4 regions of the Lelliottia sp. genome follow, and region 2 is predicted to be linked to each of the others. Evidence: predicted binding sites of a transcription regulator. Region 2 holds the regulator's gene; each other region holds the start of a gene.

Region 1 (7,604 bases), on a different contig from region 2:
GCATTTCGGCTTCTTCAAGGTAGTGCGTCGTCAGAATGATCGTGGTGCCTTTGTCGTTTAAATCCTTCAAAAAGCCCCACATTGAGCGACGAAGTTCGATATCCACGCCTGCTGTCGGCTCATCCAGAATCAATAGTTTTGGTTCGTGCATCAGCGCACGTGCGATCATCAAACGGCGCTTCATCCCGCCGGATAACATCCGCGCACGTTCGTCGCGTTTTTCCCACAGATCGAGCTGTTTAAGATACTTTTCGCCGCGCGCGATAGCTTCTTGACGTTCGACGCCATAATACCCCGCCTGATTGACCACAATCTGCTGCACGGTTTCAAAGGGGTTGAAGTTAAACTCCTGCGGCACCAGCCCCAGTTGGCGCTTGGCGTTGACCACGTCTTTTTCCAGGTCATAGCCAAATACCGCGACCTTGCCGGAGGATTTGTTCACCAGCGAACTGATAATTCCGATGGTGGTAGATTTCCCCGCGCCGTTCGGTCCCAGCAGGGCATAAAAATCCCCGGCCTCCACTTTCAGATCGATACCGCGTAGCGCCTGAACGCCACCCGGATAGACTTTTTTAAGCTGCTCAAGCTCCAGTGCAATTGTCATGAAATACGCTTACCTATAGTTCTGACACACGTTGTGTGGTTTCAATAAAAGTCGAGTTACCCTATATTAGCGCAACGCTATTACTCGGTTACAGGTCGTTAACCTCTATGAATGACATAGATACACTCATCAGCAACAATGCACTATGGTCAAAAATGCTGGTAGAAGAGGATCCGGGATTTTTCGAAAAACTGGCGCAAGCGCAAAACCCGCGCTTTCTATGGATTGGATGTTCCGACAGCCGCGTCCCGGCAGAACGCCTGACAGGTCTTGAACCCGGTGAACTGTTCGTTCACCGTAACGTTGCAAACCTGGTGATTCACACCGATCTCAACTGCCTGTCCGTTGTTCAGTACGCGGTGGACGTTCTGGAAGTTGAACACATCATTATTTGCGGCCACTACGGCTGCGGTGGCGTACAGGCCGCAATCGAAAATCCGGAACTGGGTTTAATCGATAACTGGCTGCTGCACATTCGCGATATCTGGTTCAAACATAGTTCACTGCTGGGCGAAATGCCGCAGGAACGTCGTCTGGATACACTCTGTGAACTTAACGTGATGGAACAAGTGTACAACCTGGGGCACTCGACCATCATGCGTTCAGCGTGGAAACGCGGGCAGAAGGTGTCAGTTCATGGCTGGGCGTACGGTATTCATGACGGGTTGCTGCGCAATCTGGAAGTGACCGCGACTAACCGCGAAACGCTTGAACAGCGCTATCGTCAGGGCGTGTCTAACCTGACAAAAAAACACGTCAATCATAAGTAAGTGTGCAAAAACCGGGCTTGACCCGGCTTTTACCTTTCTCGTCTACTCGTCCAGCAACACAACTTTGCCGACATACGGCAGATGGCGATAACGCTGTGCATAATCGATGCCGTAACCCACCACGAACTCATCCGGAATCGAGAAGCCGATAAATTCAACCGGAACGTCAACTTCACGACGCGAAGGCTTATCCAGCAGGGTGCAAATCGCCAGCGATTTTGGCCCACGCAGGCTCAGGATTTCGCGCACTTTAGACAGGGTGTTACCGGAGTCGATAATGTCCTCAACGATTAACACATCTTTGCCACGAATATCTTCATCCAGGTCTTTCAGGATTTTCACATCACGCGTGGTCGACATGCCGCTGCCGTAGCTGGAGGCGGTCATAAAATCGACTTCGTGGGATACCTGCACTTCGCGGCACAGGTCTGCCATGAACATGAAGGAGCCGCGCAGCAGACCCACCAGCACCATTTCGCTGCCGCTGTCCTGATAACGCTCGGTGATTTGACGACCCAATTCAGCGATACGCGCTTTGATCTCCGCTTCCGGGATCATCACTTCAACAGTATGTTTCATTTTACTAACCGTATGATTTTAAAACCAATCCATCAATGAGGATGCTCTGGCGTCCGACATTGATTCACAAGCCCTGCAGTATACCAGCAAATGGATTGGCCTGGCGCATGAGTTGTTAAAAGCTCAATTTGTGATTCCGATCACACTTGTTAATACCTATAATTAATTGCTATCAAAATTTTAACAAAACTGAAGAGTACTTTTCTATGGCTGAAACAAAAACTCAACAGTCACGTCTACTGGTGACATTAACAGCAGCGTTCGCAGCGTTTTGCGCACTCTATCTGTTGATCGGTGGCGTCTGGCTGGTCGCATTAGGCGGCTCCTGGTATTACCCGATTGCGGGTCTGGTTATGGTTGGCGTAACCGTTCTGCTTTTAAAGGGTAAACGATCCGCACTGTGGCTCTACGCTGCACTGCTTCTTGTCACAATGTTTTGGGGGGTCTGGGAAGTTGGCTTCGACTTCTGGGCGCTGACACCGCGCAGCGACATCCTGGTCTTCTTTGGGATCTGGCTGATCCTGCCGTTCGTCTGGCGTCGTCTGAGGGTTCCTTCTAGCGGTGCAGTTGCGGCGCTGGTGGTTTCCCTGCTGATTACCGGCGGCATGCTAACCTGGGCTGGATTTAACGATCCGCAGGAAGTGAAAGGCACGCTGAGCGCAGATTCCACACCCGCTGCGGCGATCTCTGACGTTGCAGACGGTGACTGGCCGGCTTATGGTCGCAACCAGGAAGGCCAACGTTATTCTCCGCTGAAGCAAATCAACGCGGATAATGTTAAAAACCTGAAGGAAGCCTGGGTGTTCCGCACCGGCGACCTGAAGCAGCCAAACGATCCGGGCGAACTGACCAACGAAGTGACGCCAATCAAAGTGGGCAACATGCTCTATCTGTGCACCGCGCACCAGCGTCTGTTTGCGCTTGATGCGGCGACCGGTAAAGAGAAATGGCACTTCGACCCGCAGTTGAATTCTAATCCGTCGTTCCAGCACATTACCTGCCGTGGCGTGTCCTATCACGAAGCGCGCACGGATAATGCCAGCCCGGAAGTGGTGGCTAATTGCCCGCGTCGCATCATGCTGCCGGTCAACGATGGTCGACTGTTCGCCATCAACGCCGAAACCGGCAAACTGTGCGAAACCTTTGGCAACAAAGGCATTCTGAATCTGCAGACCAATATGCCGGATACCACCCCGGGTCTGTATGAGCCGACCTCCCCGCCGATTATCACCGATAAAACAATTGTGATTGCCGGTTCGGTCACGGATAACTTCTCGACTCGCGAAACGTCCGGCGTTATCCGTGGTTTCGACGTAAACACGGGCAAATTGCTGTGGGCCTTCGATCCGGGCGCGAAAGATCCTAACGCGATTCCGTCGGATGAACACACCTTCACCTTCAACTCGCCAAACTCATGGGCGCCTGCGGCGTATGACGCGAAGCTAGACCTGGTGTATCTGCCGATGGGTGTGACCACGCCAGATATCTGGGGCGGAAACCGCACGCCAGAGCAAGAGCGTTACGCCAGCGCTATTGTGGCGCTGAATGCGACGACCGGGAAACTGGCCTGGAGCTATCAGACCGTACACCACGACCTGTGGGATATGGATATGCCATCGCAGCCGACGCTGGCGGATATCACCGTTAACGGTAAAACCGTTCCGGTAATTTATGCCCCAGCGAAAACCGGCAACATCTTTGTACTCGACCGTACCAACGGCAAACTGGTGGTTCCGGCACCGGAAAAACCGGTTCCGCAAGGTGCAGCCAAAGGCGACTATGTCTCTAAAACGCAGCCTTTCTCAGACCTGAGCTTCCGTCCGAAGAAAGACCTGACCGGTGCCGATATGTGGGGCGCCACCATGTTCGACCAATTGGTGTGCCGCGTGATGTTCCATCAGCTGCGCTATGAAGGCATCTTCACGCCGCCGTCTGAGCAGGGCACGCTGGTCTTCCCGGGTAACCTGGGGATGTTCGAATGGGGCGGTATCTCGGTTGATCCTAACCGTCAGGTGGCGATTGCAAACCCGATGGCGTTGCCGTTCGTCTCTAAGCTTATCCCTCGCGGCCCGGGTAACCCGATGGAGCAGCCGAAAGATGCAAAAGGTAGCGGTACAGAAGCGGGTATTCAGCCGCAGTACGGTGTACCGTTTGGCGTGACGCTGAACCCGTTCCTGTCGCCGTTTGGCCTGCCGTGTAAACAGCCTGCATGGGGTTATATTTCTGCGCTGGATCTGAAAACCAATCAGGTTGTGTGGAAAAAACGTATTGGTACGCCACAGGACAGCATGCCGTTCCCGATGCCTGTACCGGTGCCGTTCAATATGGGTATGCCAATGCTGGGTGGTCCGATTTCCACCGCTGGTAACGTCCTGTTCATCGCGGCGACCGCAGATAACTACCTGCGCGCGTACAACATGAGCAACGGTGAAAAGCTGTGGCAAGGCCGTCTTCCTGCGGGTGGACAAGCGACGCCGATGACCTATGAAGTGGATGGCAAGCAGTATGTTGTTATCTCTGCGGGCGGTCACGGTTCGTTTGGTACGAAGATGGGCGACTATATTGTCGCGTATGCTCTGCCTGACGATGTGAAATAAAAGCAAAAAGGCAACGTCGGTTGCCTTTTTTAATGTCTGTTCCCTCTCCCCGTGGGAGAGGGTCAGGGTGAGGGCATCAGGCGACGCGGGTCTACACCGTAAACCCGAGCATCATTCCCGTATCTTCATGCTCCAGCAGATGACAGTGCGCCATATAGGCGAACTCCTTCGGCGCGTCGTGATCAAATTTCACCAGCACCTCACTCACCCCACCCTCCACGCGAACTGTGTCTTTCCAGCCCGTGCGATGAGCCGCGGGCGCGTTACCATTCTCGGATAAAATGCGGAACTGCGTGCCGTGAATATGGAACGGATGCAGCATCATGTCGCCTTCACCAGAAATCACCCAGCGCTCATACTGCCCTTTCGCGGCGGCAAACATCGGTGTGTCCATATCAAAGGCTTTGCCGTTGATACGGTTAGCGTTGTGGAAATCAAATTGATGATCGCCGTGATTCATTCCAGCCATCTTCCCATGGTCCATCTTGCCGTGGTCCATATTCATATGACCCATCATTTGCCCGTGCTGCATCCCGGCCATCGCCTGGTCGCCGTATTTATTCATTAGCGCCTGCATGCCCATCATGTCGAGCATCGGATCCATAGAGAGCTGGAGTTTACGCTGCGTTAATCCCTCCCGGGACGGCAGCGCAGGCATGGCGGCGAGCGTGTCTGGCATTTCGCCAGATGCCGTGACCAGCAGAGGCTGAATGCGCAAAACGGGATGCGGCTTGTCGAACGGAGCCACGGTCATGCCCATCTGGCTCACGGGCAGCGTAATGAGGTCAAACGGTTTGCCGTCGCTGATATCCACCAGCACTTCAAAACGCTCGCCCATCAGCATCGGCAGCTCGCTCACCTTCACCGGCTCGGCCAGCAGCCCACCATCGCTGGCTATCACATACAGCGGCCGCTTATCGCTGGTGGCAAAATTGAGCGAACGCGCGTTACACCCGTTGAGCAGGCGCAGACGCAGCCAGCCTTTCGGCGCGGCGTGTTGCGGATAGATCGCGCCGTTGGTCAGTAGCGTGTCGCCAAACCACCCGACCGCCGCCGTCATCACATCCAGTTGATAATCGATTTGCCCGTCGGCAGTGAATTTTTTGTCCTGCACGATGACCGGCACATCGTCGATGCCCCACTGTTTTGGCAGGCGCAACAAGCGGCTTTCGTCATCCTCAATCAGTACCAGCCCAGCCAGCCCCATCGCCACCTGATGGCCCGTTTTACCGTGCTGATGGGGATGGAACCAACAGGTCGCGGCGCGTTGTTCAGGCGTAAAAGTCACCGTTCGCTGACCGCCCGCTTTAATGACGCCCTGCGGCCCACCGTCCACGTCGCCCGGAACCTCCAGGCCATGCCAGTGGAGCGTCGTCTCTTCGGCAAGCGTGTTGTGAATATTAACCGTGACCTCTTTGCCCCTGCGTAATTGAAGAGCAGGCCCAAGCAAATTGCCATTATATCCCCATGTGGTGGCGTTATGCGGGCCAAAGGCAGATTTTCCCGACTGTACGACGAGCTGAATGCGGCTGCGCGCATCTGCGGCCAGTAAATCAGGGATCGGTAATGCGGGTCTGTCGACGGCAAAAGCGGCGCGACTCCAGAGCGGTAATGCGCTGGCAGCCCCCAACACAGCTGAATATTTCAAAAAATCACGACGTTGCATGTTCATTCCCTTTTTTCGTGCAGGCGATATTTTGAGCTTAAACCCTCCCCTAACCGGAAGGTCAAGTAAAGTGGCAATAATAAAGGTCGTCTCGCTGGTCGCAAGTATGCTAACGTTAAATTTCCGTGATGCAGTGGTAGAAGCAATGAAGACGTTTTTCAGGACAATTTTGTTCGGCAGCCTGATGGCTATGTGCGCGAACAGTTATGCGCTAAGTGAAAATGAAGCGGAAGATATGGCCGATTTAACGGCAGTTTTCGTTTTCCTGAAAAACGATTGCGGTTACCAGAATTTACCCAATGGGCAGATTCGTCGCGCACTGGTCTTTTTTGCCCAGCAGAATCAATGGGATCTCAGCAACTACGATAGCTTTGACATGAAGGCGCTCGGTGAAGACAGTTACCGCGATTTAAGCGGCATTGGCATTCCTGTCGCGAAAAAATGCAAAGCGCTGGCCCGCGATTCGCTCAGCCTGCTCGCCTACGTAAAGTAATCTTCCCGACGCCCCTTTGTTGAAATAATGGCCGTGCTTGCGCGGTTCTTGTTCGCTATGATGTTGCGCCCATTTTGCGTGGGTGTAATAGATATTAACAAAGGAGGGTTCAGCTCATGACCGATAACACAGTGTGGCACGAAACGCTGCATGACCAGTTTGGTCAGTACTTTGCCGTGGATAACGTGCTCTATCACGAGAAAACCGATCATCAGGATTTGATCATTTTCGAGAACGCCGCATTTGGCCGCGTGATGGCGCTGGATGGCGTGGTGCAAACCACCGAGCGTGATGAGTTTATTTATCACGAAATGATGACTCATGTGCCGTTACTGGCGCACGGACACGCAAAACATGTGCTGATTATCGGCGGTGGCGACGGCGCAATGCTGCGCGAAGTGTCTCGCCATAAATCTATCGAAACGATCACCATGGTGGAAATCGACGCCGGTGTCGTCTCGTTCTGCCGCCAGTATCTGCCCAATCACAACGCAGGCAGCTACGACGATCCGCGCTTTACGCTGGTGATCGACGACGGCGTCAACTTTGTGAATCAGACCCATCAAACGTTTGACGTGATCATCTCCGATTGCACCGATCCGATTGGTCCTGGCGCAACGCTTTTCACCTCGTCGTTCTACGAAGGCTGCAAACGCTGCCTGAATCCCGGCGGGATCTTCGTCGCTCAGAACGGCGTCTGCTTCCTGCAACAGGACGAAGCGATCGACAGCCATCGCAAACTGAGCCATTACTTCGGTGATGTCAGTTTCTATCAGGCAGCGATTCCTACCTATTACGGCGGGATCATGACCTTCGCGTGGGCGACGGATAACGACGTTTTACGCCATCTCTCCGCCGAGATCATTGCTGCACGCTTTCATCAGACCCACCTGAA
Region 2 (7,604 bases):
ATGGGCATGACATGGCAACTGAACAATCTGCAATTACGCGCGCAACTTTCGATGAAGTTATCCTGCCGATTTATGCACCGGCTGAGTTTATCCCGGTAAAAGGGAAAGGCAGCCGCGTGTGGGATCAGCAGGGAAAAGAGTACGTTGATTTTGCGGGTGGTATTGCGGTGACGGCGCTGGGGCATTGCCATCCTGCTCTGGTCGAGGCGTTAAAAACGCAGGGCGAAACCCTGTGGCACACCAGCAACGTGTTTACCAATGAACCCGCGCTGCGTCTGGGGCGTAAAATTATCGACGCCACGTTTGCCGAGCGCGTTCTTTTCATGAACTCAGGTACCGAAGCTAACGAAACTGCGTTCAAGCTGGCGCGTTACTATGCGTCTACGCGTCATAGCCCGTACAAAACCAAAATTATTGCTTTCCATAACGCCTTCCATGGCCGCTCGCTGTTTACGGTTTCGGTCGGCGGACAGCCAAAGTATTCCGATGGATTTGGCCCAAAACCTGCCGACATCATCCATGTGCCGTTTAACGATCTCCACGCCGTAAAAGCGGTAATGGACGATCACACCTGCGCGATTGTGGTTGAGCCGATTCAGGGCGAAGGCGGTGTAATGGCCGCGACGCCAGAGTTCCTGAAAGGCCTGCGTGAACTGTGCGACGAACATCAGGCGCTGCTGGTGTTTGATGAAGTGCAGAGCGGTATGGGGCGTACCGGCTCCCTGTTTGCCTACATGCATTACGGCGTGACGCCGGACATTCTGACCAGCGCCAAAGCGCTCGGCGGCGGCTTCCCGGTCAGTGCCGTGCTGACGACGCAGGAGATCGCATCGGCATTCCATGTAGGATCTCACGGTTCGACTTACGGCGGGAATCCGCTGGCCTGCGCTATTGCTGGCGCGGCGTTTGATATTATCAACACGCCAGACGTGCTGAACGGCGTGAGCGCGAAACGCGAACAGTTTGTGAAACATCTTCAGCAGATCGATGCGCAGTACGATGTATTCAGTGATATTCGTGGAATGGGACTGCTGGTTGGCGCGGAACTGAAGCCACAATACCAAGGCCGCGCGCGAGATTTCCTCCATGCCGCTGCGCATGAAGGGGTGATGGTCCTGAATGCCGGACCGGACGTCATGCGCTTTGCGCCGTCGCTGGTGATTGAAGCACAGGATATTGACGACGGTATGGCGCGCTTTGCCGCAGCCGTTGGGAAAATCGTTAAGGGTTAATTGGATTCGCGCCGCAACAGGCGCGTTAACCAGATACCGTGATGCGGGCGTTGTCGCCATGCCACCGACGAAATGGTGTGCATGGTGCTCAGATGTCCGAGTATGCGCTGTATGTGTTGTTCCAGCGTGCTCATCGGACCATAGGTGAGCGTTTCTGGCCCTTCAAGAATATTAATATCCCCCGATTCCCCCGGCGCGTCATATTCCAGGCGCTGCTGACACCGCTGCAACGCAATTTCACACGACTGCAAATAGCGCTGCGCCAGATCTGGCGTCAGCATCGTATGCTCACGCGCCAGCGTGGTCATCGCGTTGATATGTTCGACGATGAACTGGCTGTGCGTCACCCAGAGTTTCATATCGGCCAGATAGTGCGAATTAAAGCCCGGCTCTTGCATGGCCTGGTTAAGCGAGTTAAACAGCGCGTTATGAGCCTGATTGACCTTCATGCGCTGGTACGCCAGCGGTGACGGCTGCGGGTCGGCGCTGAGGATCAGGCGAATAGCCTGCTGGTCGGCCTCGAGCGCATCGTGAGCATTCTGGCGCAACAGCCCGCTTTGCCACTGTGGCCACAGCCAGACCATGCCGCCAAACGCAATCAGACAGCCAATCAGCGTATCCACCAGTCGGGCAACAATAAACTGTTCGCCATTCAGAGTAAGCAGTTGCAGGGTATACACCGCGGTGACCGTGAAACCGACCATTGCCCAGCCATAGTTTTTACGGATAAACAGATAGCTGACCAGCGTGATAAGCAGCATACCCGCCAGGGTGTAACCGTCCGGAACGTGGAAGTGCAGCGTGACACCCGCAATCACCAGGCCGGCAATAGTCCCGCCCGCCCGGTGCAGGATCCGCACGCGCGTCGCGCCATAGCCGTTCTGCGTCACGAACAGCACAGTCATTAAAATCCAGTAGGGCTTGGGTAAATGCAGCGCCACGCCCATCAGGCTGGCGATACTCAGCATCACGCTAATGCGCGCCGCATTTCGCAGGGCAGAGGATTTAAAAGACAGATAGCTTTTCAGCGCTGGCAGTAGCGGCAGCCGTTTCTGCTTATCCGCCATCAGGTCACGGGGATAGAGCGGACGTTGGGTGCGCAGCACGCGTGCGATGCGGCTGAAATGCCATGCGCAGAACTGCCCGACCGGGTTATCCGGATGCTGACGGGCGATTTTCTCCAGCGCGCCCAATGGCTTATCCATGGTAAAGCGCGTGGGGTAGCGGTGATAAAGAATATCGTCAGCCAGCACGCGCAGACGCGCCGCGACCGTCTGGGCATTCCAGCGGATCACCGCTTCGGCATGGCTGCGCTCCACCAGTTTTTGCACTTCCTGTGGATGATGCAGGCTGACGGAGATATGTTCCTGGAGATCCAGCCCTACCTGAAACGTGCGCAGCAGCCGTTTGTATTCATGATTTTTATTGGCCGCCAGCATGTGCAGCTGCTGATAGCACTGGCTGATTAAATCGACCACTTTTTGCTGACGCGTCAGCAGCGGCGGCAGCGCCTTTTCCGGGTCGGTGTGCTGCGTCAGCAGGGTGTATTTTGCTTCGCAGTAATCAGCGAGCTGAACGTAGAGCAGGCTTAAGGATTCGCGCAAAGGCTGCTCGCGCCACATCCAAAACCAGAACCAGTTGAATAATCCGTACCACAGCGTGCCGAACGCGTAGATCAGCAACGGTTCCCAGACGGGCATATTCCCGGCGAGGCTGAGGGTGAAAATCGAGGCAATTAGCGAAGCGGGGAGCAATCGGGCATGCAGAGAACTGATTTCCGCCGTCACGCCGAGCGTGAGTGCCAGCACGGTTAAAATCAGCGGCAAGGGGATATCGCGCGCCAGCAAAAGCTGTACTGCCAGGCTACATCCGGCAAAAAGCGATCCGCCAATAATCAGGCGTTTGAAAAAGCGTTTATGCGGCGTATCGAGACCGGCAATGTTACAGCAGGCAGGGACGAGGGAAAAAAGCAGACCGTGTTGCAGATGACCCAGAATCAAACCGACGGCCACGGGGAGACATAACACCAGCGTTTGCCGAAGTGCGTAGTTAACTTCCGGGTGATAGATCAGCCTGCGCCACATAGATGCCAGAGACAAAAACGGCGTGACACCTTGCGGTGGCACGCCGTTCGACCGGAATTAACGCGTTCCGTAAACCACGATAGTTTTACCGTGGGCGGAGATCAGGTTCTGATCTTCCAGCATTTTCAGGATACGGCCAACGGTTTCACGGGAGCAACCGACGATCTGACCAATTTCCTGACGGGTAATTTTAATTTGCATGCCGTCAGGGTGAGTCATAGCGTCAGGCTGTTTCGCCAGGTTCAACAGCGTTTGCGCGATGCGACCGGTCACATCCAGGAAGGCGAGGTTACCCACTTTCTCGGAGGTGATTTGCAGGCGGCGAGCCATCTGCGAAGACAGGCGCAACAGAATATCCGGGTTAACCTGAATTAACTGACGGAATTTTTTGTAGGAGATCTCAGCCACTTCACAGGCCGATTTTGCACGTACCCAGGCGCTACGTTCCTGGCCTTCTTCAAACAGGCCCAGTTCGCCGATGAAATCGCCCTGGTTCAGATAAGAAAGGATCATCTCTTTTCCTTCTTCATCTTTAATAAGCACTGCCACCGAGCCTTTGACGATGTAATACAACGTTTCCGCTTTTTCACCCTGGTGAATCAGCGTGCTCTTCGATGGGTACTTATGAATATGGCAATGAGACAAGAACCATTCGAGAGTCGGGTCTGTTTGCGGTTTGCCAAGCACCATGCGCTGTTATCCTCTGTTATAAGCTGTCACCAGAGTCATAAATCGCATCCTGACTCTGGGGTTGCAATCGAATTCTTCCCCGTACCTGGGAATTAGGCTGTCATAAATGTTTGCAGCCTGTAATGTTTGATGTCCTTTGCATACATGTGTAACGTCAATGTATTACTGTACCATCCAGAGTGTTTTAGCATAGCTTTTGCCGCGTGTCTCCTGGTGTCTCGCTTCAGCATGACGCAGGTCGTCTTCCGTTGCGAGAATTGTAACGCGCGGGTAATCTGTCCGGAAAAATGCAACGTCGGAGTGAATAAAATGCAAGCGCGTGTGAAATGGGTTGAAGGTTTAACGTTCCTCGGCGAATCCGCTTCAGGACACCAGATTTTGATGGATGGCAACTCCGGCGATAAAGCGCCAAGTCCGATGGAAGTGGTGCTGATGGCGGCGGGTGGATGCAGTGCCATCGACGTGGTCTCGATTCTGCAAAAAGGGCGTCATGACGTCACCGATTGCGAAGTGAAGCTGACATCAGAGCGTCGCGAAGAAGCGCCGCGTCTGTTTACGCACATCAATCTGCACTTCATTGTGGCCGGCAAGGCGCTGAAAGATGCCGCAGTTTCCCGTGCGGTGGATCTTTCTGCGGAGAAGTACTGCTCGGTCGCGTTGATGCTGGAAAAAGCGGTGAAAATCACGCATTCGTATGAAGTGATTGAAGCGTAAGCGTTGACGAGATTTAGCCCTCTCCCATGGGGAGAGGGAATAGGATCATTCGATCTTTTTGCCTTCCATCAGCCGTTGCACCAGCGGCATCATGATCAGCTCCATCGCCAGTCCCATCTTCCCGCCCGGCACGACCAGCGTATTTATGTGCGAAATAAACGAGCCCTGCAGCATCGCCAGCAGCCACGGATAATCAATATCTTCCAGATTACGGAAGTGGATCACCACAAAGCTTTCGTCGAGCGACGGAATCGTTTTGGCGGCGAAGGGATTTGACGTATCCACTGTAGGCACGCGCTGAAAGTTAATGTGCGTGCGCGAAAACTGCGGCGTCAGGAAGTTAATGTAATCTTCCATCGAGCGTACCACTGAATCCATGACCGCCTCACGCGAGTGGCCGCGCTCGCTGGTGTCGCGGGTGAGTTTCTGGATCCACTCCAGGTTGACGATAGGCACTACGCCGACCAACAGATCGACATGCCGCGCCACATCCTGTTGCGGCGTCACCACGCCGCCATGCAATCCTTCGTAAAACAGCACATCGGTCGGTTCCGGAAGCGGCTGCCACGGCGTAAATGTGCCCGGCACCTGGTTCCACGGCACGGCTTCGTCATAGGTATGCAGATATTTACGCGATTGTCCTGTGCCGGTATGGCCGTACTCGGCAAAGGTTTGTTCCAGCAAACCGAAGTCGTTGGCGTCTGGCCCGAAGTAGCTGATGTGTTTACCGAGATCGCGCGCCTTGCGGATCGCCATGTCCATTTCGGGACGGGTATAGCGATGAAAACTGTCGCCTTCTACCTCGGCGGCGCGCAAGTTGAGCTGTGCGAAAATCTTACGAAACGCGAGGCTGGTGGTCGTGGTTCCCGCACCACTTGAACCCGTAACGGCAATAACCGGATGTCTGGCGGACATAGCAACTCCCTGACTGGAATGATGAAGCGATCAGCCGCGAAACTGATTGCGCGGCATGATGTTGACGGTTTCGTGCAGTTCAGACCACACCAGCAACACCTCGCCATTTTGTAGCTGCCGTTTCACATCGGCGACCTTTTGTTCAAGCGAGCGTTCATGTTCACCATAATCGGTGCCTTCGCGTAATACAAAGCTTTCAATCAGGCTGTCCAGCGTTTCGGGAGCCAGATCTTGCCAGGGAATCATCATCGTGTTTTTTCCAGCCAGGGGGTTAACCAGTCGGGGATACGCGTTTCCAGCCACATTTTCGGACGCCGTAACGTACCGCCGATAAAACCAACGTGGCCGCCATGTTCGGTCAACTGGTACTGCACGTTAGACGGCAAATATCCCGGTGCCGGAATCGAATGGTGATCCATAAAGGGATCGTCTTTCGCATGAATAATCAGCGTCGGCTTGGTTATCTGATTCAGCAACGGCATAGCGCTGCACTGACGATAATAGTCTAGTGCGTCAGCAAAACCGTGGATCTTCGAGGTGATCAGATCGTCAAACTCCCGCAGACGGCGCATGCGCTTGAGCTGTTGCAGGTTGATCGGCAACGTATCGGGATAGGCTTTCAATTTGCGTGCCGCGTTGGCTTTCAGCAAATTCAGCAGATAGCGCTGATACACGCGCGAAAAGCCCTTTTCCATATGATAGCTGCACTGCTCCAGCATAAACGGCGCGGAGACGATCACCGCCGCATCCAGCGGCACGGCGTCACTCTCTTTTGCCAGCAGACAGGCCAGCATATTGCCACCCAGCGAATAGCCTACCGCAGCGGTAGGGGCCGCGCCGTAAGTCTTCGCCAGCCAGTGTAAAAACCAGGTGCCGTCTTCGGTTTCGCCGGAATGATAAATCCGCTCGCGGCGGTTTGGCTCGCCGCTGCATCCGCGAAAATGCATCACCACACCGAGCCAGCCGCGCGCTTTTGCCGCGTGGATCAGGCCGTGTGCATACGGGCTATGCAGGCTGCCTTCCAGCCCGTGGAACACCACCAGCCGGGGTTTATGCCTGGCCTGGTCGGGATCTTCGCTCCACGCTAAATCGACAAAGTCGCCGTCCGGCAGGTCGAGGCGCTGCCAGTGTGGGTCAAATTGCAGTTTACGGCGCAGGAGCCGTGGCAGCATGGTTTGCAGATGCGGGTTAGCGACGCCCCGCATTGGCACGAATTCGGCGCTCTCTTCACACGCGATATCAAAGTCTGATGGAATAATTTGGGTCATAACGATGCGATGTTCACTCTTGTCAGCCTTTACTATACCTGCCGAAGCGGATCCTGTTTACGAAAATGAGGCGGTGTTGACCTCCGATTCAGCTAATTCCTGCCTGAGCTAGCGTTTTTTTCCGAAACATTATCTGATCTTGATCATATATATTCATTCTGATTATTACTCTCAGGCTAATGATTCACCTCTACGCTTAATTGATGCCTTTCTCACCAGAGCGCACACTTTACTCAGCGTTAAGCAAATCAAAATGATGTGCTGAATCAGGAGGTTAATAATGTTATCTGGGCAAACGCCACCCCGGGTCTGGAACACACGCCGCACAGAGAAAGCGCGCCGTCTGGCTTCCGTTCCGGTGCAGGGCAAAGTACTGCCAACCGACGATTTCGTCGCCATGCTGGAAAAACTGATCGCCCCAGGCGACAAAGTCGTGCTGGAAGGCAACAACCAGAAGCAGGCAGATTTTCTGTCCCGCTCACTTGCTGAAGTGAACCCGCAAATCGTCCATGACCTGCATATGATTATGCCGAGCGTCGGGCGCAGCGAGCATCTCGATATCTTTGAAAAGGGCATCGCCCACAAGCTTGATTTTTCCTTCTCCGGTACGCAAAGCCTGCGCATTTCGCAGCTGCTGGAAGACGGTCTTCTCGAAATCGGCGCGATTCACACCTACATCGAACTTTACTCACGCCTCTACG
Region 3 (7,604 bases), on a different contig from region 2:
GGGCGCGTTCATGTTTACCGGCGTGCTGGCCCTGCTGTGGGTGATTTTGTGGTGGGCGTTCTACCACAATCCGGAACAGCACCCGAATCTGGGCAAAGACGAGCTGGCGTTCATCAAGCAGGATAACGAGCCACCAGCCGTTAAGCTGCCGTTCCTGACCGCGCTCAAAACCGTGTCCAAAAATAAGCGTTTCTACGGTATCGCCATTCCCGCTTTCATGGCCGAACCGGCCTGGGCCGTGCTGAGCTTCTGGGTTCCGCTGTATCTTGCCAAAGAACACGGCATGGACCTGAAACAGATCGCGATGTTTGCCTGGCTGCCGTTCCTGGCCGCCGATCTCGGCAGCGTGGTCAGCGGATATCTCACCCGTCTTTATACCCGTCTTTTCGGCTGCTCGCGTGTTAACTCCGTGGTGGCCAGCTCCGTGACCGGCGCGTTCTTAATGATTTCTCTGGCTGCGGTTGCTATCACCCGCGACCCGTATATCACGATTGCGCTTATCTCTATCGGCGGGTTCGGCCATCAGATCATCTCCTGCATGCTCAGCGCCCTCGTGGTGGAGTCATTCGACAAAGGTCAGATGGCGACCGTCAACGGCATGCGCGGCTCGGCGGCCTGGATCGCCAGCTTCCTGTTCTCACTGTTAATCGGCGTCACCGCCGACAAAATCGGTTTTAACCCGCTGTTCATTGCCATGGGTTTCTTTGACCTTGTTGGCGCATTTTTCCTGGTCGCATTTATTGCTGAACGTCGCGCTAAGCGCGCCTGATACTGGATGTATTGCATATGAAAACATTGAAAAACTGGACGCTGGCGAAGCAGTCAGCGAATCATCTGGAACTGCTGGTTGATTCTCAACATCACCTGAGCCTGTATGTGCTGGAAGAGAATCTGTTCCGCGTGCTGATTAAGCGCAAAGGCGAGCTGGCGCTGGAGAAAACCTGGAGCATTGCGCCAGAACAGGACGTGCCGTGGGAAGGCCGGCATCGTGAAGATCTCAGCGGATTTAGCTGCCCGACGTGGACGCTCACGCAGCAGGACGACGCGCTGGTGATTGCCACCCAACAGCTGTGCGTCACCGTGCATCAGCCGCTGTGGCTGGAGTGGCATTATCGCAATGACGCGGGTGAATGGCAGGCGCTGGTGAATGACCGGCCAACAAGTGCCTATCTGCTGAACGCCCACGGCGACGGCGCGGCCCACTACCTGAGCCGTCGTAAAGATGAGCGCTTTTATGGCCTGGGTGAGAAAGCCGGTGATTTGCAGCGCAACGGTAAACGCTATGAGATGCGCAATCTGGATGCGATGGGGTACAACGCCGTCAGCACCGATCCGCTGTACAAGCATATTCCGTTTACCATCGCCCGCCGCGATGACGTGAGCTACGGCGTGTTTTACGACAACCTGAGCAGTTGCTGGCTGGATCTGGGCAACGAAATCGACAACTACCACACCGCCTATCGCCGCTGGCAGGCCGAAGCGGGTGATATTGATTACTACATTTTTACCGGCAAACGCGTGCTGGACGTCACCAAAGCCTTCGTGCGCTTGACCGGGAAAACGCTTTTTGGCCCGAAATGGAGCCTGGGTTACAGCGGTTCGACCATGCACTACACCGACGCACCCGACGCGCAAAATCAGCTGATGAACTTCATCCGCCTGTGCGAAGAACACGCGATCCCGTGCGATTCGTTCCAGCTGTCGTCGGGGTATACCTCGATTAATGGCAAGCGCTACGTCTTTAACTGGAACTATGACAAAGTGCCGCAGCCCAAAGTGATGACTCAGGCGTTCCACGACGCGGGTCTCAAACTTGCGGCGAACATCAAACCGTGCCTGCTACAGGATCACCCGCGCTACAGCGAAGTGGCGGAAAAAGGCCTTTTTATCCGCGATTCAGAAACCGATGCGCCAGAACGCTCAAGCTTCTGGGACGACGAAGGCTCGCACCTCGACTTTACGAACCCCCAAACGGTCGAGTGGTGGCAGAACGGTGTCACGACTCAAATTCTGGAAATGGGGATCGATTCCACCTGGAATGATAACAACGAGTTTGAAGTCTGGGATGGTGAAGCGCGCTGTCACGGCTTCGGTCAGGAAATGGCGATCAAACACATTCGCCCGGTGATGCCGCTGCTGATGATGCGTGCGTCGATGGAAGCGCAGCAGAAATTTGCACCAGAAAAAAGGCCGTATTTGATCTCGCGTTCAGGCTGCGCCGGAATGCAACGCTACGTCCAGACCTGGAGCGGCGATAATCGGACCAACTGGGAGACGCTGCGCTATAACACCCGCATGGGCCTGGGCATGAGCCTGTCTGGCTTGTTTAACGTCGGCCACGATGTGGGTGGCTTCTCAGGAGATAAACCTGACGCTGAGCTGTTTGTACGCTGGGTACAGAACGGCGTGATGCATCCGCGGTTTACCATTCACTCGTGGAACGACGATCAGACGGTAAATGAGCCGTGGATGTATCCGGGCGTGACGCCAGCCATTCGCGGTGCCATCGAGCTGCGCTATCGGCTGCTGCCGTATTTATACACCCTCCTCTGGCAGGCTCACGCTGACGACGAGCCGATGCTGCGCCCAACGTTCCTCGATCACGAGCATGATGCGCAGACGTTCGAAGAGTGTGACGACTTCCTGCTGGGCCGCGATGTGCTTGTCGCGAGCGTCGTCGAAGCGGGACAACGTGAGCGTCGCCTCTGGCTGCCTGACAACGAAACTGGCTGGTATGATTTTTATACCCACGAATGGTTCTCCGGCGGTCAGTGGATTACCCGCGATGCGCCTCTGGAAAAACTGCCATTGCTGGTGCGCGCCGGGGCGGGTCTGCCACTGAGCGAACGCATTACGCATGTGTCAGCTGAAAAAGATGATACGCGTGAGCTGAAATTGTTCCCGCTGAAAGGCGTGGGGACGACGTCTGGCATGCTGTTTGAAGACGACGGCGAAAGCTGGGGTTATCAAAAAGGCAACGCGTTGTGGCTGAACTGGGAAATGGTGTGTGAAGGATCAACGATTAATCTGAAGGTGGAAGCGCGCGGTGATTATCGTCCGGCGTGGAATATGCTGAAAGTGTCGTTACCGGCGGGCGAAAAACGTAAGTTGCTGGTGAATGGCGTTGAAGGGAGTGAGTGGGTGTTATAAAGCGGTCTGAGGCCCTCACCCTAACCCTCTCCCACGGGGAGAGGGAAAAGGACACGTTGATTTCCCTCGTATTTCGCGCTGCAGTATGGCGACAAATCTGCAAATCCCCGGAATCTTACATCAGTCAGTGACCGGGGTGAACAGGTGAAACCAACGCATCTGCAGCGCGAAAGACGACGGGAAATTAGCCGTCGATGCCTTTGCTACGCAGGTAATCTTCGTAGTTACCGGTGAAGTCCACGATGCGCTCTGGCGTAATCTCAATCACGCGGGTCGCCAACGAGCTAACAAACTCACGGTCATGAGAAACGAAGACCAGCGTCCCCTGATACATCTCCAGCGCCATGTTCAGCGATTCGATAGATTCCATATCCAGGTGGTTCGTTGGTTCATCCATCACCAGAATGTTTGGTTTTTCCAGCATCAGCTTGCCAAACAGCATGCGCCCCTTCTCACCACCGGAAAGCACTTTTGCAGGCTTTTTGATATCGTCCTGGCTGAACAGCAGACGGCCTAGAATGCCGCGAATAACCTGCTCGTCGTCGCCTTCCTGTTTCCACTGGCTCATCCAGTCAAATACGGTCAGATCATTTTCGAATTCATATTCGTGATCCTGCGCATAATAGCCAATTTGCGCATTTTCAGACCATTTCACCGTACCGTGATCGGGCTGAAGCTCAGCCACCAGGGTTTTCAGCAGCGTGGATTTACCGACGCCGTTGGCACCCAGAACCGCAATTTTCTCGCCCACTTCCAGCAGCAAATTGAAGTTTTTGAACAGAGGACCGTTATCAAAACCTTTGGTCAGCGCTTCTACTTCTAACGCATTACGGAACAATTTCTTGTCCTGCTCGAAGCGAATGAACGGGTTCTGACGGCTGGACGCTTTCACTTCGTCTAGCTTGATTTTGTCAATCTGACGGGCACGAGACGTTGCCTGACGAGATTTAGAGGCGTTGGCACTAAAGCGGCTCACGAAGGATTGCAGGTCGGCAATCTGCGCTTTTTTCTTGGCGTTATCAGACAACAAACGCTCGCGCGCTTGGGTCGCAGCCGTCATGTATTCGTCGTAGTTGCCTGGGTAAACGCGCAGCTCGCCGTAGTCCAGGTCAGCCATATGGGTGCAGACCATGTTCAGGAAGTGACGGTCGTGCGAAATGATGATCATGGTGCTGCCACGTTCGTTCAGCACCTGCTCCAGCCAGCGAATGGTATCGATGTCCAGGTTGTTCGTCGGTTCATCCAGCAGCAGAATTTCTGGGTTAGAGAACAGCGCCTGTGCCAACAGCACACGCAGCTTCCAGCCTGGCGCGACTTCGCTCATCAGGCCGTAATGTTGCTCAACGGGAATGCCGACACCGAGGAGCAGTTCGCCCGCGCGGGATTCGGAAGAGTAACCGTCCATCTCACCATAGAGGACTTCGAGGTCGGCCACTTTATAGCCGTCTTCTTCACTCATTTCTGCCAGAGCGTAAATGCGGTCACGCTCCTGTTTCACTTCCCACAGTTCCCCGTGTCCCATGATCACAGTGTCGAGCACCGAAAACTCTTCAAAGGCGAACTGGTCCTGGCGAAGCTTACCGAGACGTTCGTTCGGATCCAGCGACACGTTGCCGAGCGTTGGCTCTAGATCGCCGCCGAGAATCTTCATAAAGGTGGATTTTCCGCTACCGTTGGCACCAATCAGGCCGTAACGGTTGCCGCCGCCAAACTTGACGGAAATGTTTTCAAACAGCGGCTTACTGCCAAACTGCATAGTGATGTTGCTGGTAACTAACACGGGAGATTCCTGCGAAAAAGTGTGATAAACACATCATTATGCCACAATTCCTAAATGAGATCCCGTGTTGCAGCGAACCGCTAAACTTTAACGAAAGTGAAAAAAATGTGATTTCGTACACATCTGAATTCCCAGGGGAAGGGAATGCACATATAATGCGCTCCCATCACTGACTCAGACTCATCAACTAATCGCCAGAGTGGCAAAGATACCTCGCATAACATGAATATGAAATTATCAACGCTTTTTGCGGCGGCGTTAGCCGTAGTAGGTTTTTGCAATACCGCTTCTGCGGTAACTTATCCGCTGCCGACAGACGGTAGCCGTCTGGTGGGTCAAAACCAGGTGGTTATCGTGCCGGAAGGCAACGACCAGCCGCTGGAATATTTTGCAGCTGAATATCAGTTGGGCCTGTCCAACATGCTGGAAGCAAACCCGGGCGTTGACCCGTATCTGCCGAAAGCGGGCACCGTGCTGAACATTCCTCAGCAGCTGATTCTGCCGGACACCGTCCATGAAGGCATCGTGATCAACAGCGCGGAAATGCGCCTGTACTATTACCCGAAAGGCACGAATACCGTGATCGTTCTGCCGATTGGTATCGGTCAGTTGGGCAAAGATACCCCGCTGAACTGGACCACCAAAGTCGAACGTAAAAAAGCGGGTCCGACCTGGACACCAACCGCGAAAATGCACGCTGAATACATCGCAGCAGGTGAACCTCTGCCAGCCGTTGTGCCAGCCGGCCCGGACAACCCGATGGGTCTGTACGCGCTGTACATCGGTCGTCTGTATGCGATCCACGGTACCAACGCCAACTTTGGTATAGGCCTGCGCGTCAGCCACGGCTGTGTGCGTCTGCGTAACGAAGATATCAAATTCCTGTTCGAGAACGTGCCTGTCGGGACGCGCGTACAGTTCATCAATGAGCCTGTCAAAGCCACTTCCGAGCCGGATGGCAGCCGCTACATTGAAGTGCATAACCCACTCTCCACCAGCGAAGACCAGATTAATAACAATGAAATCGTACCGATTAATCTGAAGAGCAACGTGCAGGCTGTTACTACCCAGCCAGACGTTGAAGCGACGGTTGTTGATCAGGCCGTGCAGAACCGCTCAGGGATGCCGGTTCGTTTGAACTGATTCGAATCGCGACATAAAAAAAGCGGGCTTTTTAGCCCGCTTTTTTATTATCCGTTATTCACGATGACGATTCCGCCATGATCGTAGCGGTAGTGGCAGTGGGCATATTCCAGCGGTGTGCCGTCTTCCAGATAGATAACCTGCTCGACTTCCAGCACCGGGTCGGTTTGTTCACATATCAAATGCTGCATATCGAGCGCCGTCGGTTTTAAGGCACGAACCACCCGATACGATCCCATAATTTTCAGCCCCAGCGTCTCCTGAACGTACTGAAACACCGAGCTTTCAAGGTGAGCTTTATTCAGCCCCGGCACCAGATTCAGCGGCATTACGGTTGAATCCAGCGACATCGGCTCGCCGTTGAGCGAACGTAAACGGATAAAATCATATACTGGCGTATCGACATTAATCATCAGCGAAGACTGCTCTTTCTCATTCGGAAACCGCAGTTCGAAATGCACCACTTTGCTGCTGACAGTTCCAAGATGTTCCCAGGTTTTGGTCGCACCAAAATAGTCGCTGCCGGAAAGATCCCACTGCGACAGCTGCAGGAAGTTTTTACGGATAAACGTCCCCTGCCCCTGGCGCGTATACACCAGCCCTTCCACAATCAGCTGACGCATGGCCTGCTGAATCGTCATGCGACTGGTGCTGAACTCCGCCGCCAGCGCAAACTGGTCGGGCAGCGGTTCGTTGGCGGCATACTGCTGACTAATAATGCGTTTTTTGATTTCCCGCGCTATGGTGATGTACTTCGCCGCCATCGCCTTTTCCTTATGATTGATCCGCTATCACACTGTTTTTTAACGCCACTCGCTCAGCAATCTTGAGGAAAGGCAGGTAGAAGAATACACCAAATACAATGATTGCCAACTGCACCACCACCGCGCGCCAGTCCCCCGCCGTCGCCAGCCAGGCGCTGAGTATTGGCGGCGTGGTCCATGGGATCATGACCACGCAGCGCGACATCAGCCCAAGCGTGGTACAGATCCAGGCAAAATAAATGCCGATGGCCGGCAGCAGGACAAACGGGATCATCAGCGGCAGGTTGAACACGATCGGCAGGCCAAAAATCACTGGCTCGTTAATATTGAACAATCCCGGCGCCAGCGACAGCCGCGCCACCTGCTTTGATGACTTTTGACGTGCAAAGATAAAAATCGCAATCAGCAGGGAAATGGTACTCCCGGTTCCGCCAATCATGCCGAACGTAGGGACAAAGATATTATTGATAATGTGTGGAATCGGCTGTCCGTTAGCGAACGCGATCATGTTCTCGTTGGTGTTGATCAATAAGAACGGTTCCAGAATCACGCTGTTCACTACCGACTGATGAATCCCCAGCGTAAACAAGAAATTACCAAAGCTATAGATAAAAAGCGTGCCTGGCAGGCTGGTATTGATCAACCGCAGCGGCTGCTGGATAAACGTGGTGATCAGGTGAATCAGGTCCGTGTGCAGCACGTTGGCGAGCAGCGCCGCCAGCACGGCAAACAGAGAGAGCGTAATAATCGTCGGGATCAGCGTGGTG
Region 4 (7,604 bases), on a different contig from region 2:
TCAATTCCACGCGAAAGCGCCAGATGGCGCGCGATGGCGCTACGCAGCGACCGTTCCCCCGCCGGATCGCCATAGCCTAACAGCGCGCTGCCTTCTGCTCGTAAAACGCGATCGTATAAACGTCGCCACAGCGGTAATGGAAAATAGTGAATCGCGGGCGTACCGGGCGTGAATGCAGGGACGGGCATGGTGCGAGATGTCGGCGCAGGGAGCCGCGCGACGCGCTGCGCAAGCTTAACCTCCAGCACCTGCGCGGGCTGGACGCCATCACGATGCCCAACATGAGCCACACGCGTTCCCTGCCGATTACGGTGTAAAAAGCCTTCCAGCGTGAGTTGCTCCAGCGCGGCATTCACCGTATTACGCGAAATCCCCAGTTGTTCAGCGATAATGCGGGAACCCGGCAAACGGCTCTCCGCCAGTAGCCTGCCGTTTAATATGGCTTCTCGCAAACCGCGATACAGCGACCGCTGAAGCGTCTCTGCACCGCGTCGTTGCAGCATGTCGCTGATTAATGCGTAAAAATCTTCGCCTGAAATATTCATTGCTGCCTCCGTGGTACCACATGATTATACCCTTGTGGATCTTCTTGTGGGGCCACAAATTTCCTAATCTGGAATTCACATCAGACAACGGGAATCAACATGAACCAATTCAATCAGTTTGGTCAGCCAGTGGGTAAAGCGATGAGCGACTGGCAGCCTCGGCCACATCCGAATCGCGTGGATTTAAAAGGGCATTATTGCACGCTCACGCCGTTACGCCCGGAACATGCTGACGCACTTTTTGCCGCCTATCAGCAGGCTGAAGACACCCGCAGCTGGACGTGGCTTTTGCGTGAACCCGATGCGAATGCACAAGACTTTGCCGCGTGGGTGGAGAGCGTTTCTGAACTGTCCGATCCGATTCATTTCACGGTCATCGACAACCAGACGAAATTACCTGTCGGCACGTTAGCCTTGATGCGTATCGATGCGAAAAACGGCGTGATCGAAGTTGGGCATGTCCACTTTTCACCGCTACTCAGCAGCACGCCGATGTCCACCGAAGCGCAGTATTTACTGATGCGTCATGTGTTTACTACGCTGGGATATCGTCGCTACGAATGGAAATGCAACAGTCTGAATGAGCCTTCACGCCGTGCGGCGCAACGTCTCGGGTTCCAGTATGAAGGGCGTTTTCGCCAGGCGCTGGTTATCAAAGGACACAACCGCGACACCGACTGGTTTTCGATTATCGATAGCGAATGGCCAGGACTGGAAAGCGCGTTCCAGAACTGGCTTGCCGCCGACAATTTCACTGCCGACGGCAAGCAGATAAGGTCCCTGGAAAATTGGCGCGAATCACGTCGTTAACGTCTTTTCTTTCTTCCCTGCACCGCTTTAAAGCGCGGGTTAGATTTGCAAATCACGTACAGGCGTCCTTTACGTTTTACGATCTGGCAGTCCGGATGACGCTGTTTGGCACTGCGCAGCGAGTTAAGTACCTGCATGGTTAGCCTCGCTTCGCATTGATAAAGCCACTAAAGCGCTGGCGGAAACGTGCAGCGCTGCCCTCTGTCGAGAAGGTTTTCTGCTTCCCGGTGTAATACGGGTGCGATTTTGACGAGACATCGAGAGTGATGTACGGATACGTCTGGCCGTCGAGTTCGATTTCGCGATCGGTTTTAATCGTCGATCCCACTTTAAAAAATTCGTCAACGCTGGTGTCGTGAAAAACGACGGTGCGGTAGTGCGGATGGATATCAGGTTTCATCTTACGCTCAATGTGTTTTGTTATAACATAACAAAAGTCTATCCGAGTCACAGGATAAAAACAACCCCCGCCCGAGTGGGCGAGGGAAACAACACTATGCGTCTTGGGAAGCCTGCTCTTTGCCTACCAGCAAAGTGGTCAGGAAAAACGATAGCACCAACGCCATCACTACGCCCGCGAGCGCAAAGGTAAAATACGGGCCGATATAAGCAGGCAAACTGAAGATGCTCGACAGAATGTAGCCATAGAGCCGCACGCCGAAGAACGCGATAAAGGCTGAGGCCAGTGAACTGGCGACGGTAGCCGCAATAAACGCTTTTTTGTAGCGCGTCAGAACACCAAATAGCGCCGGTTCGGTAATGCCCAGCAGTGCGGAAATCGCGGCGGAAAGGGTAACGGTTCTCTCCTGGCGATCTCGGCTTAAACGCCAGATGGCAAACGTCGAACCGGCAATCGCCATATTGGCCATAAACATCATCGGCATCAGCATGTCGTATCCGCGATCGCTAAAGTTTTGCAGCGCGATCGGCGTCATCGCATGGTGCATGCCGGTCAGGATCGCCACCGGGCGAATCGCGCCCACAATCAACCCGGCAAAACTTGCTGACACGCTAAACAGCCCCTCGATAAACAACGCCAGCCCTTTACCCAACCAAATGCCAATCGGGCCGATCACCACCAGCGCGGCCAGTGCACCGATAAACAGCGTTAGCGTGGGGGTGAACACGGTCTTCAGCACGTCCGGCATGATGCTATCGACCCAGCGGTGGATATAGCTTAAGGCCAGAATCGAGAAAATCACCGGGATCACACTGGAAGAATAGTTGAACACCGAAACAGGAATCGCATTGAGCAACCAGAGCGCGCTGACCGCCCCTTCCTGATGCGTTGCTAGCGCTTTGGCCGCATCAATCAGCGACGGATACATCAGGCACGCCGCGACGGCCGCCGCCAGATACTCATTGGTTTTGAAGATTTTCGCCGCCGATACCGCGAGGAAAAACGGCAGGAAATAAAACACGCCGCTGGCAATCAGATCGATAACCATCACGGTATCGCTTTTGGCGGAAACCACTTTCAGCGCAATCAAACCCGCCAGCAGACCTTTGATCATCCCTGCGCCAGCGATGGCCGGAACGATCGGACCAAACACGCCCGACACGGTATCCATAAACAGCGATATCAGGCTCTTACGCCCCTTGGTCGCTGCGGGTACCGCCGTATCGTTATTGCCCAGTACGGTGAGCATCTGCTCATACCAGGTGTTCACTTTCGGGCCAATAATGACCTGAAACTGATCGCTTTGCAGCTGCGCGCCCAGCACACCGGGCAGTTTTTTTATCTCGTTTTGATCGACTTTATTATCGTCAATGAGATCAAAGCGCAGCCGCGTCATACAGTGCCAGACTTTATTAATATTCCTCTGGCCGCCGACCAGACGAATAATATTATTGATCGCTTCGTGCGTCCCCATAAAGACTCCTGCCCGATGTTGTTGTCGTTTTAATGTCGCCATGAAGAATAATTAAAGCATGACAACAAAAAAAACCAATAAAATTAGACTTTGCTCACAATTAGCCAGCAGAAAGCCACATAATCGTAAAAGAGGACAAATTGGTACGGTTTTAAATTACATTTACGACAAATAACTGACCAAAATAAATAGTCAAAAAAACGGTTTACCCACTCACGATTTTAGGGTGATGATATTCGCCATAACTTATTCCCACAGTGCAGCAAAGGAGTTATTTCGTGACGCCTGTGATCATTAAAAATATTGAGTGTTTTATTACCCGCCCGGACCGACATAATCTGGTCACCGTCCGTGTGACCACCGAGCAGGGTATCACGGGACATGGCTGTGCCACCTTTCAGCAGCGCCCCCTGGCCGTCAAAACGCTGGTTGATGAATACCTGCAACCGCTGCTGATTGGGCGTGATGCGAACAATATTGAAGACCTGTGGCAGATGATGAACGTCAACGCCTACTGGCGTAACGGCCCGTTAATGAACAATGCCATTTCAGGCGTCGACATGGCCCTGTGGGATATCAAAGGCCAGCTGGCCGGTATGCCGCTCTATCAGCTATTTGGCGGTAAATCCCGCGACGCGATCCCGGCCTACAGCCACGCCAGCGGAGAAACTCTGGAAGCGTTATTTGCCTCCGTTGATGCGCTCATTGCGCAGGGCTATCGTCATATCCGCTGCCAGCTCGGCTTTTACGGCGGTACGCCATCCGCACTCCACGCTCCGGATAACCCCACGCCGGGCGCATGGTTCGATCAGCAAGAGTACATGAGCAATACCGTCGAGATGTTCCGCGCCCTGCGCGAAAAATATGGCTGGAAGCTGCATATTTTGCATGATGTCCACGAGCGATTGTTCCCGCAGCAGGCCGTGCAGCTGGCGAAACAGCTCGAGCCGTTCCAGCCCTACTTCATTGAAGATATTTTGCCACCGCAGCAAAGCGCATGGCTGGAACAGGTGCGTCAGCAAAGCTGCGTTCCGCTGGCGCTGGGAGAGTTATTCAATAACCCTGCTGAATGGCACGATCTGATTGTGAATCGTCGTATCGACTTTATACGCTGCCACGTCTCGCAAATCGGCGGGATCACACCGGCGCTGAAGCTGGCGCATCTGTGCCAGGCCTTTGGCGTGCGCCTCGCCTGGCATGGCCCGGGCGATATGACACCGATCGGCGTCGCGGTGAACACGCACCTGAATATTCATCTGCACAATGCGGCGATTCAGGAATTTATTCCTCGTTCTGCCACGACAAACGACGTGTTCCCCGGCGCGCCAGAAGTGAAAGAGGGATTTGTCTATCCGCCCGTACAGCCCGGTATCGGCGTGGGTTTCAACGAAGCGTTGGCGCTGGCGCACCCGGTGCTCTATCGACCGCACGAATGGACGCAAAGCCGCCTGCCTGACGGCACGATTCATACCCCCTGATTTTGACGCCAGGCCAGATTGTCGCGGTTGTACGGAATGACGTAGGTGCAGGTGTAGTTGATATCAATAATATCGCTCACCTCAAACACGCGCCCGCCATCCAGAATCCCGCGGTTATTGATATGCATTGCCGGGCTGCCTTTCTTGCAGCCCAGAATGACCGCCTGTTCACGGCCTACGCTCACCGCGCGATAGGTGGTCAGCATATGAGAAATGGTAAACCCTTTGCTCAGGACATACTGCTGGATTGAGCGCTCAATGGCCTGCTGATTCAGATCCGGGAAATCGGCGGCAGGCATACTCGACACTTCCAGCTGTACGGGCACGTCATCAACGTAGCGCAAGCGGCAGAAATGCCAGATAAAACTCTCCTCATCAATACCGAAAATCTGCTGCGCCGCGCGATCGGGGCGTTTCTTATGCAGGCTGATCATCCGGTAACGCATCTGATCGAAACGCTTTTCCGTGATCGAGTTATAAACCAGGGGATTATTACGCGCTTGCTCGTTGATCCAGATCCCCGAACCTTGCACAATCCGCACCACGCCAATGCTGACCAGCTTTTCGAGCGCCTGCCGAATAGTGAAACGTGACACACCATATTCTTCAGCGAGCTGTCGTTCCGGCGAGAGTTTGCGCGGGCCAGGCGTGGTGTCCTGATAAATTTTGCTCAGGAGATCTTGCGTCACAAATTCTTTTTTCTTCATTACTTTTCCCTGAATGAAATCAATCACCGCGGCATGCTATAAGATTATCATTTTGAGGCGATTTAATTCAGCACTGCAGAAAGGATAACCCTGCATGACAACCCGCCATTTGGTCAGCCTGGTGACTGGTGTTCTGATTTTTTCCGTGCTGATCCCCATCAGCCTGAGTGTTTGGCTCGCGCATCGCCAGGCAGAAGACAAATTTGTCCAGGATTTGGATCGCTACTCATCGCGCGTGCTGATCCGCACAGCAAAGTGGTTGATCAGGCTAAAGAAGCGTTAACGCAGATCCAGTCGTTTAACGGCCAGCCGTGCAGCTATCAGCATTTACTGGAAATGCGCCGGATCTCTTTCTCCTTCCGCTACGTTCAGGAAGTGATGTACGTCAATAACCGCCAGCCTGTGTGTTCCTCGCTGGAACAGGCCAGCAAAGCAACCGCATTTCCGCTTCCTATGCGCACCACGCGCGACGGCTATGATGCGTGGCTGACGCATCAAAACGATCTCGGCATTCAGCGCTATATGGCTGTGCTGGGTCTCGGAAATTATCTGGTGCTGTTGGATCCGGAATCGCTGATTGATGTCATTCCTTTCGGTGTCTGGCCGATCGAAGCCGCGCTGGTCGGTTTTGACAGCAATATTGTTTTTTCCAGCAGCAGCCCTCTCCCGCAGCACATCTGGCAGCAATTACAGAAACAGAATTTTGCGCCTCTGCAGTACCGGGGATCGATGTACGTCGTCAAATCTGTTCCTGATTTACGCATTGCGGTCGTCGCCTGGGCTTCTCTCGAGCCGCTCAAGGAGAGCTGGCATCAGCAACTGCTGTTCTGGTTCCCGTTCGGTGTTCTGGTCAGCCTGGTGGCCGCCGCCTTTGTGATGCGCCTTTTACGCCGCCTGCAATCCCCGCGCAATCGCCTGCTGGATGCGATACACGCCCGCGAATTTGTTATCCATTATCAGCCCATCGTGGCGCTCGACAGCGGCAAGATAACCGGTGCCGAGGCCCTCTCCCGCTGGCCGCAGCCAGACGGCAGCCTGCTCTCGCCAAACATTTTTATTCCGCTGGCAGAGCAAACGGGCCTGACGTCTAAATTAACCCTGCTGGTGATTGAAAAGGTCTTTGAGGATATGGGCGAATGGCTGCGCCATCATCCACATCAACATATTTCCATTAACCTTTCCCCGGCAGATCTGTTTTGCGTCGAACTGCCGCAGGTGCTGAGTCGCCTTCTGAATCACTGGCAGATTCAGCCGCAACAAATTGCGCTGGAGCTGACCGAACGGGGATTTGCCGATCCTACAGTGAGCGCGCCGCTCATCGCCAGTTTGCGCCGTTCAGGTCACCCCATCTATATCGACGATTTTGGTACCGGCTACTCCAGCCTTAGCTATCTCCAGGATCTGGATGTCGATACGCTGAAAATTGATAAGTCGTTCGTGGACGCGCTGGAATACAAAAACGTCACGCCGCACATTATTGAAATGGCAAAATCGCTAAACATGGCGATGGTCGCTGAAGGTATCGAAACCGAAGGGCAATTAGAGTGGCTACGTCGCCACGGCGTACAGTACGGGCAAGGCTGGTTGTACAGTAAAGCGCTGCCAAAAGGGGAGTTCATCGTATGGGCAGAGAACAATCTCGACCCGGGTGAATAAGTAGCCCGGCACGCGATGCGTCGCCGGGCGCGAACCATCACTCATCCAGTAACGGCATAAACCCGCCGTAGATCATTCGCTTGCCGTCGAACGGCATCGAATCCCCCCACTCTTTCATGCGTGGGTCGGACATCAGCTTTTTGTTCGCCTCATCGCGGACCTCTTTCGACGGGTATTCAATCCAGCTGAAAACGACTTCTTCGCCCTCTTCCGCTTTGACCGCCATGCGAAAATCGGTCAATTTTCCATCCGGAACGTCTTCGGCCCAACACTCAACAACCCGCGTCGCGCCAAACTCTTTGAACAGTGGAGCCGCCTTGGCCGCCATCTCGCGATAAGCCTCCTTATTTGCTGCAGGAACGGCAACCACAAAACCATCGACATACTTCATGAGTCAAACCTCCGAAGTGAGCGGGCGGCCACCAGCTGTGACCGCAACCGACAAGGTTAAGTTTAGTCCTGTCGCCAGCTAAACGCGTAACGCATCACTCGGCGTTGCAGGATAAATTCCGGCGACACACTTGGGCTCCAGGA

Evidence for each region. The regulator CRP, encoded in region 2, controls carbon source genes, mostly activating them, when cyclic AMP is high. The targets are predictions, from matches to a motif close to ATGTGANNNNNNTCACAT.
Region 1: the regulator CRP is predicted to act here: its motif matches at 2,082-2,099, upstream of hpt (hypoxanthine phosphoribosyltransferase).
Region 3: the regulator CRP is predicted to act here: its motif matches at 4,950-4,967, upstream of ACKI5T_RS05995 (ABC-F family ATPase).
Region 4: the regulator CRP is predicted to act here: its motif matches at 3,312-3,329, upstream of ACKI5T_RS03800 (enolase C-terminal domain-like protein).

The regions. Positions count from the first base shown of each region.
Region 1 covers NZ_JAZQNX010000010.1:212,397-220,000, reverse strand. Annotated here, with positions in the region: gene ACKI5T_RS08800 (ABC transporter ATP-binding protein) at 1-604, opposite strand, end outside; gene can (carbonate dehydratase) at 712-1,374, shown strand; gene hpt (hypoxanthine phosphoribosyltransferase) at 1,417-1,953, opposite strand; gene ACKI5T_RS08785 (glucose/quinate/shikimate family membrane-bound PQQ-dependent dehydrogenase) at 2,160-4,550, shown strand; gene cueO (multicopper oxidase CueO) at 4,642-6,216, opposite strand; gene ACKI5T_RS08775 (YacC family pilotin-like protein) at 6,362-6,709, shown strand; gene speE (polyamine aminopropyltransferase) at 6,826-7,604, shown strand, end outside.
Region 2 covers NZ_JAZQNX010000028.1:69,360-76,963, forward strand. Annotated here, with positions in the region: gene ACKI5T_RS15700 (aspartate aminotransferase family protein) at 12-1,232, shown strand; gene ACKI5T_RS15705 (YccS/YhfK family putative transporter) at 1,229-3,316, opposite strand; gene crp (cAMP-activated global transcriptional regulator CRP) at 3,374-4,006, opposite strand; gene ACKI5T_RS15715 (OsmC family protein) at 4,316-4,720, shown strand; gene ACKI5T_RS15720 (phosphoribulokinase) at 4,766-5,635, opposite strand; gene ACKI5T_RS15725 (YheU family protein) at 5,666-5,884, opposite strand; gene ACKI5T_RS15730 (hydrolase) at 5,881-6,903, opposite strand; gene mdcA (malonate decarboxylase subunit alpha) at 7,184-7,604, shown strand, end outside.
Region 3 covers NZ_JAZQNX010000008.1:234,873-242,476, reverse strand. Annotated here, with positions in the region: gene ACKI5T_RS06005 (MFS transporter) at 1-769, shown strand, start outside; gene ACKI5T_RS06000 (TIM-barrel domain-containing protein) at 787-3,150, shown strand; gene ACKI5T_RS05995 (ABC-F family ATPase) at 3,335-4,930, opposite strand; gene ldtB (L,D-transpeptidase) at 5,153-6,073, shown strand; gene ACKI5T_RS05985 (GntR family transcriptional regulator) at 6,121-6,837, opposite strand; gene ACKI5T_RS05980 (PTS sugar transporter subunit IIC) at 6,848-7,604, opposite strand, start outside.
Region 4 covers NZ_JAZQNX010000005.1:274,073-281,676, forward strand. Annotated here, with positions in the region: gene ACKI5T_RS03775 (PLP-dependent aminotransferase family protein) at 1-545, opposite strand, end outside; gene ACKI5T_RS03780 (GNAT family N-acetyltransferase) at 645-1,355, shown strand; gene ykgO (type B 50S ribosomal protein L36) at 1,352-1,492, opposite strand; gene ACKI5T_RS03790 (type B 50S ribosomal protein L31) at 1,495-1,755, opposite strand; gene ACKI5T_RS03795 (PTS transporter subunit EIIC) at 1,850-3,229, opposite strand; gene ACKI5T_RS03800 (enolase C-terminal domain-like protein) at 3,508-4,707, shown strand; gene ACKI5T_RS03805 (GntR family transcriptional regulator) at 4,695-5,414, opposite strand; partial or broken gene ACKI5T_RS03810 (EAL domain-containing protein) at 5,509-7,070, shown strand; gene ACKI5T_RS03815 (DUF1428 domain-containing protein) at 7,108-7,461, opposite strand; gene ACKI5T_RS03820 (beta-galactosidase) at 7,524-7,604, opposite strand, start outside.